2 linked regions of the Loktanella sp. M215 genome follow. Each later gene encodes a partner of the first gene's protein in a complex. Links are inferred from orthologs where the notes say so. Each region holds a gene or a part of one and is shown in the gene's direction. Other genes may lie near its edges.

The links.
Region 2: the proteins of dnaG (region 1) and GLR48_RS12460 are in contact, whole or in part, in a crystal structure (PDB 2R6A), measured with the Geobacillus stearothermophilus proteins. The link is inferred for Loktanella sp. M215 from one-to-one orthologs. Residues at the interface, in WP_049624496.1 of Geobacillus stearothermophilus: Lys456, Leu457, Leu458, Pro459, Ala460, Asn463, Ala464, Leu467, Leu535, Leu536, Ile537, Ala538, Gln544, Glu545, Asp548, Tyr549, His552; in WP_033016901.1 of Geobacillus stearothermophilus: Ser13, Glu15, Ala16, Gln18, Glu91, Leu92, Asp94, Ala95, Val96, Pro97, Thr98, Ala99, Ala100, Asn101, Tyr104, Tyr105, Ile108.

The regions. Positions count from the first base shown.
Region 1 is NZ_WMEA01000001.1:3,529,611-3,534,020, reverse strand. What follows is about bases 1,439-4,410. They hold dnaG (DNA primase), read left to right. Parts: upstream 1,439-1,926; coding sequence 1,927-3,894; downstream 3,895-4,410. Other genes in these bases: rpoD (RNA polymerase sigma factor RpoD), read left to right, coding at 4,075-4,410; GLR48_RS17360 (MATE family efflux transporter), read left to right, coding at 1,439-1,840. Outside these bases: GLR48_RS17370 (PaaI family thioesterase), read left to right, coding at 1-22; GLR48_RS17365 (PaaI family thioesterase), read left to right, coding at 19-522; more of GLR48_RS17360, read left to right, coding at 524-1,438. UniProt on the Escherichia coli protein: RNA polymerase that catalyzes the synthesis of short RNA molecules used as primers for DNA polymerase during DNA replication.
Region 2 is NZ_WMEA01000001.1:2,534,608-2,537,457, reverse strand. It holds GLR48_RS12460 (replicative DNA helicase), read left to right. Parts: upstream 1-597; coding sequence 598-2,103; downstream 2,104-2,850. Other genes in the region: GLR48_RS12450 (hypothetical protein), read left to right, coding at 2,554-2,850; GLR48_RS12455 (GNAT family N-acetyltransferase), read left to right, coding at 2,084-2,320; GLR48_RS12465 (orotate phosphoribosyltransferase), read left to right, coding at 1-399. UniProt on the Escherichia coli protein: The main replicative DNA helicase, it participates in initiation and elongation during chromosome replication. Travels ahead of the DNA replisome, separating dsDNA into templates for DNA synthesis.

The DNA.
Region 1 (4,410 bases):
CAAGCCGCAGGCCACATCATGAGCATGCCGCCCAAACGCGCCCGCCCGGAACCCGTGCAGGTCGTCAAGCAGCGCCGCGACGCCACCCTGCAGGGCCTCGTCGACGGTGTGCCCTACATCCGCTTCCTCGGCATCCAGTTCGAACGTCACGGCGACGAGCTGACCGCCGTGCTGCCCTTCGCCGACATGCTGATCGGCAACCCGGCGATCCCGGCGCTCCACGGCGGCGTCACCGCCGCCTTCATGGAGGTCGCGGCCATCATCGAACTCAGCTGGGCGATGCTGTGGGAAGACATGGAATCGGGCGCCGAGGCGATCCCCCGCCGCCTGCCCAAGACCATCGACTTCAACGTCGACTACCTCCGCTCCGGCCTGCCGCGCGACGCCTACGCCCGTGCCCGCGTGAATCGCTCCGGCCGCCGCTACGCGAGCGTCCATGTCGAGGCCTGGCAGGACAACCGCGCGCGGCTGTTCGCGCAGGCCACGGGGCATTTCCTGATGCCGGTCCGCGGCGAGGACTGAGATGAACCTCACGCACCGCCGGGTGCTGCACATCGCGCTGCCGGTGGTGATCTCGAACGCGACGGTGCCGATCCTCGGCGTCGTCGACACCGGAGTCGTGGGTCAGCTGGGGCAGGCGGCCCCGATCGGGGCCGTGGGCATCGGCGCGATCATCCTGACGGCGATCTACTGGGTCTTCGGCTTCCTGCGCATGGGCACATCCGGCCTCACCGCACAGGCCATCGGTGAGGAGAATACCCCAGAGGTCGCGGCCCTTTTGTCCCGCGCCCTCATCATCGGCGTCACGGCAGGTGCAATCATCATCGCCGCCCAGACCCTCCTCTTCGCCGGGGCCTTCGCCATCTCTCCGGCCAGTGCCGAGGTCGAAACCCTCGCCCGCAACTACATGGCGATCCGCGTCTGGTCCGCCCCCGCCGCCATCGCGCTCTACGGCATCACCGGCTGGCTGATCGCACAGGAACGCACCGGCGCCGTGCTGCTGATCCAGGTGCTGATGAACGGCGCCAACATCACCCTCGACCTCATCTTCGTGCTGCACCTCGGCTGGGGCGTGCCGGGGGTCGCCGCAGCCACGGTCATCGCCGAATGGTCCGGCCTGGCACTCGGCCTCTGGCTCTGCCGCGCGGCCTTCCGCGTCCCCGCCTGGCGCGACTGGCCGCGGGTCTTCGACCGCGCCCGCCTGATCCGCATGGGCATCGTCAACGGCGACATCCTGATCCGCAGCGTCCTGCTGCAGGCGATCTTCGTCAGCTTCCTGTTCTGGGGCGCGCATTTCGGCGACATCCAGCTCGCCGCCAACCAGATCCTGCTGCAGTTCCTCGAGGTCACGGCCTACGCCCTCGACGGCTTCGCCATCGCAGCAGAATCCCTCGTGGGGCAAGCACTGGGCCGCCGCGACCGTCCCGCCCTGCGCCGCGCCGCGCTCCTGACCTCCGGCTGGGGCGCCGCGATCTGCGCTGCCTTGGCGCTGGCCTTCGCGCTTCTGGGCGGCACCGTCATCGACATCATGACCACGGCGCCAGAAGTGCAGACCGCCGCCCGCCACTACCTGCCCTACATGGTGCTGGCTCCCATCGCGGGCGTCGCCGCCTGGATGCTCGACGGCATCTTCATCGGCGCCACCCGCACCACCGACATGCGCAACATGATGGTGGTCTCGACACTCCTCTACTTCGCCGCCGTCATCCCGCTCATGGCGCTCTTCGGTAATCACGGCCTCTGGATCGGCCTTCTGCTCTCCTTCGTCTTCCGCGGCCTCACCCTCGGCTGGCGATACCCCGCCCTCGAACGCGCGGCACTCTCCCCTTCTTCTGGTTGAAAATACTTCGGGGGGCGGCGCAGCCGTGGGGGCAGCGCCCCCTCCGCCCTCTCGACTCTGCACTCACCCTCAGCGATAATCACCCCATGTCCTTACCCCCCGGTTTCATCGACGAATTGCGCACCCGCCTGTCGCTGTCACAGGTCGTCGGGCGCAAGGTCATGTGGGACAACAAGAAGTCCAATCAGGGCCGCGGCGACATGTGGGCGCCGTGCCCGTTCCATCAGGAAAAATCCGCCAGCTTCCACGTCGACGACCGCAAGGGATTCTACTACTGCTTCGGCTGCCACGCCAAAGGCGACGCCATCTCCTTCGTGCGCGAGACCGAGAATGTCGACTTCATGGAGGCGATCCGCATCCTCGCAGGTGAAGCCGGCCTGCCGATGCCCGAACGCGACCCCCGCGCGCAGGAAAAGGCCGACACCCGCACCGAACTGGCCGAGGTGATGGAGCAGGCGGTCCAGCACTTCCGCCTGAACCTGCAAACCGCTGCCGCAGGTCCCGCCCGCGACTACCTCGCCCGCCGGGGCCTCAGCCCCGAGGCGCAGGCGCGCTGGGACATCGGCTTCGCCCCCGACAACGGCGGCGTGCTTGCCGCCCTCACCGCCAAGGGTGTGGCGCAGAAGCTGGTGATCGACGCAGGGCTCGCGGCTGTCAGCGACCGGGGCGGCGCCCCCTACGACCGCTTCCGCGGCCGCATCATGTTCCCGATCCGCGACGCGCGGGGCAGGGCGATCGCCTTCGGCGGCCGGGCAATGGACCTGAACGCCAAAGCGAAATACTACAACTCGCCGGAAACAGAACTCTTCGACAAGTCCCGCACCCTCTACAACGTGCAGAACGCCCGCACCGCCGCCGGCAAGGGCACGCCCCTCGTCGTCGCCGAAGGCTACATGGACGTCATCGCGCTCAGCGAGGCCGGGTTCGCCGCCGCCGTCGCCCCCCTCGGCACTGCCGTCACCGAACACCACCTCCACATGCTCTGGCGGATCTCGCCCGAACCGATCATTGCGCTCGACGGCGACACCGCCGGCCTGCGCGCCGCGATGCGCGTCATCGACCTCGCCCTGCCGCTTCTCGCCGCCGGGCAGTCCTTGCGATTCGCCGTCATGCCCGCCGGCCTCGACCCCGACGACGTGATCAAGCAGCAGGGTCGCGACGCCATGCAGGCGATCATCGACGCCGCCATGCCCATGGTGCAACTGCTCTGGCAGCGCGAAACCGAAGGCCGCGTCTTCGACAGCCCCGAACGCCGCGCGGCGCTGGACAAGTCGCTGCGCGACAAGATCAAGCTGATCGCCGACCCCTCGATCCGCAGCCACTACGGCGAGGCGATCAAGGAAATGCGCTGGGACCTCTTCCGCACCCGCAAGCCGCAGAACAAGGCCTTCACGCCGCGCAAGGCGCAGAAATGGAACCCCAAGCAGCAGCCGTGGGAACGCGACCTCTCGCCCGTCGCCTCCAACAAGCGCTCGATCCTCGGCGCCGGGGCCGCCGACGAATCCCACATGCGCGAGGCGGTGATCCTCGCCACCCTGATCGCCACACCCGCCGCCCTGCACGCCTTCCTCGCCCCGCTGGAGCTGATGGATTGCACCGACCCCGACCACGCCCGTCTGCGCGACGCGATCCTGCGCTGCGCCGACGACACGGACCTGACCACCCACCTGCACGCCTGCGTGGGTGAAGAGGCCGTGGCCCGCATCCTGACCCAGCGCGACGTCGTCCTGACCTCCGGCCTGCGCAAACCCGGCGACGTCGATTTCGCCCGCCGCTGCCTCGCCGAAAGCTTCGCCAAGCTGACCGCCGCCCGTGCGCTGCCGCGCGAGGTCTCCGAAGCGGTGGAGGACGTCGACGCCGCCGACGAGGGGCTGACATGGCGTCTGGGCGAGGCGGTGCGCGCCGTCGCCAAGTCCAGCCAGATCGGTGGCGAGGACAACGCCGAGATCGTCATCGCCGAAAACGGCTTTGGCATGGACAAGTCCGAACGCGCCGCATTTGATGCGATCCTGCAGGCGCTGACGATTGCAAAACCGCCGCGCGACCCTAAGTAGGGCAGAACCGATACGCTCGTGGACAGGCGAACGAGGGGGGTGCGTGCAACAGGGGCTGTAAATTCTGCCCTTTCCGGTTGCGAATCAGCCGCGTACAGCGTTGATTCGTTGCAACCGAATCACCCGCCCATCCGATTCGCCAGACACGCCGTCGCCCGCTGACACGAGGAGCCCCGAGACATGGCCGCCAAAGACAACGACGACCGCAAGGACGATAGCGACAGCGACATCAGCCTCGACATGAGCCAGGCCGCCGTCAAGAAGATGATCGCCGACGCGCGCGAGCGGGGCTACATCACCTATGACCAGCTGAACGCCGTCCTGCCCCCCGAACAGGTCTCCTCCGACCAGATCGAGGATGTGATGTCGATGCTCTCCGAGATGGGCATCCAAGTCACCGAAGAAGAAGAATCCGAGGAAAGCGAAGAGCCCGCCGGCAATACCGAGGTCGCCACGATCCAGGGTGGCCGCGACGTGGCGCTGGGCGGGGCAGAGGCTGAAAAGCTCGACCGCACC
Region 2 (2,850 bases), 1.0 Mb from region 1 along the record:
CTCGTGGCCGAGCGCATGGCGCTGCCGATGACCTACGTGCGCAAGAAGCCCAAGGGCTACGGTCGCAACGCCCGCATCGAGGGTGTCATGACCGAAGGCCAGCGCGTGTTGCTGGTCGAGGATCTGACGACCGACGGCGGGTCCAAGCTGTCCTTCGTCGATGCGATTCGCGATACGGGGGCCAGTTGCGCCGCCACGGCCGTGATCTTCTTCTACGGCATCTTCGAGGGTGTGGAAGAACGGCTGTCGGACCACGGCGTGCAGCTGCTGCACCTGTGCACCTGGTGGGATGTGCTGGAGGTGGCCCGGTCGCGTCAGTCCTTTGACAGCGCCACGCTGGATGCGGTCGAAGCCTACCTGCGTAACCCCAAGGGCTGGACACCGGGCGTGATGGTCTGACGACAGTCCGGCCAAATTCCGCCGGGTCATAGAATACCAGATCTGGACGCCGGCGGTAGCGATCTGGCCCATCTTGTGCTAGATGTGCGCAGGGCGACCTATCCACAGAAATATACAATTTGGGTCCGCGCCACCGCTGGTTTATGACCGGTGCAAACCACGCGCACAGTGGCAACCGACCGAGGGGACAGGCATCCGATGAATGAAATCAGCATTTTCAACGCGACCGGCACAGCCGAGGCGAGCGTCGACACGATGCCGCATTCGATCGAGGCGGAACAACAGTTGCTGGGCGCGATCCTGACCAACAACGACATCTTCGACCGCATCGCGAGCGTCGTCGGCCCCCAGCATTTCTACGATCCCGTCCACGCCCGCATCTTCGACTGCGCCGCGGCGCGCCTGTCCAAGAATGCGCTGGCCAGTCCCGTCACGCTGAAATCCTACATGGAGGATGACGAGGGCCTGCAGGAACTTGGCGGCGGTGCCTACCTCGTGCGGCTTGCGGCCTCTGCCACCTCGGCCTTTGCCGCGCGGGACTACGCGCAGATGATCTACGACCTCGCGATCCGGCGTCAGCTGATTCAGGTGGGGCAAACCATTTCGTCCAAGGCGTCCAAGGTCGATGTGGCGTCTGAGCCCAAGGATCAGATCGTCGAGGCGGAACAGGCGCTTTACGCGCTGGCCGAAAGCGGCACCTCGGAAAGCGGCTTTCAATCCTTCCTGCGGGCCGTGACCGACGCGGTGAACGTGGCCAACGCTGCGTACCAGCGCGACGGGGGGCTGGCCGGCGTGTCAACCGGTCTTGTCGATCTGGATAAAAAGCTGGGCGGGTTGCACAAGTCCGACCTTCTAATTCTTGCGGGCCGCCCGTCCATGGGCAAGACCTCGCTGGCGACCAACATCGCCTACAACATCGCCAAGGCCTACAAGAAGGGCACCTTGCATGACGGCACCGAAGGGGCGGTCAACGGCGGCGTCGTGGGCTTCTACTCGCTCGAAATGTCCGCCGAACAGCTCGCCGCCCGGATCCTGTCGGAAGCCGCCGAGGTGCCATCCGAACAGATCCGCCGCGGCGACATGACAGAGGTGGAGTTCCGCCGTTTCGTGGACGCCGCCAAGCAGCTCGAATCCTGCCCGCTCTTCATCGACGACACCCCCGCCCTGCCTATTTCCCAGCTTGCCGCACGGGCGCGCCGGTTGAAACGGACCCATGGCCTCGACGTGCTGGTGGTGGACTACCTGCAACTGGTCCGCGGCACCGGACGCAGTGAAAACCGCGTGAATGAAATCTCCGAAATCACGATGGGCCTCAAGGCCATCGCCAAGGAGTTGATGATCCCGGTCATCGCGCTGTCGCAGCTGTCCCGTCAGGTCGAAAACCGCGAGGACAAGCGCCCACAACTGTCCGACCTGCGCGAATCCGGCTCGATCGAGCAGGACGCCGACGTCGTGATGTTCGTGTTCCGCGAGGAATACTACAAGGAACGCGAAAAACCGGGTGATCACGAGATGGACAAGATCGCCATCTGGCAGGAGGAAATGGAGCGCCTGCGCGGCAAGGCCGAGGTCGTCATCGGCAAGCAGCGCCATGGCCCCATCGGCACGGTGGAACTGTCGTTCGAAGGCCGCTTTACCCGCTTCGGCAACCTCGTGAAGCCCTGGCAGCAGGACGGCGGCCCCGGTGGCGACGTCGGATTTTGACGCCCGCCCGGTGGCGCCTGCAAACATCGCGGACCTCGTCCGGATGTCCGACGCCCTGATGCTGCCCACCGCGCACGACCGGCGCGGCCTTGATCTACACCACATCTATGTCGCGCCGGACTGGCGCGGCCGCGGCGTCAGGCGCCCCATGATCCCGCCGGTCGAAGACCACGCCAAGTCGCTTGGTTGCACTTACGTCACCATCGGAACCGACTAGGGCAACACCGGTGCACAGGCCGCCTCTCAGGCCATGGGCACCACCCGCCGCCACCCCGGTCCCCGCTAGGCGAAACGTCTGACCTGACGCCCCCCTTCTTCTGGTTGAAAATACTTTGCGGAGGTGTGGAGGTGCAAAACCTCCACGCGGGCCGGAACGGCCAGCCCACGGCCCTGTCATTTGCAACCGTCGCTTGGCCCCCTATCTTGAGATGAACAGCCGAAAGGGCCCCCATGACCGACGAGTCCCGCCTGTCCCGCACCGAGGCCCGCAACATTCGCAACGCCCGCGATCTGGAATCCCACGTCGTCTGGCTCGAAAGCATCACCGGCACCGCCCTCGGCGTATTGGCGGTGGCCTCGGGCATCTACACCTACCTCGGCGTGTCCTCGCTGCTCGATGACAACGGCGCGCTGTCGGTCTTCGCGGCTCTGGCCTATTCCGTCGCCGTCTCGGTCGGGATCTACGTCTTCTGGTCCTACATGATGCGCCTGCTGCCGGCGGTTCACACCGCCACCGCCCGCATCGGC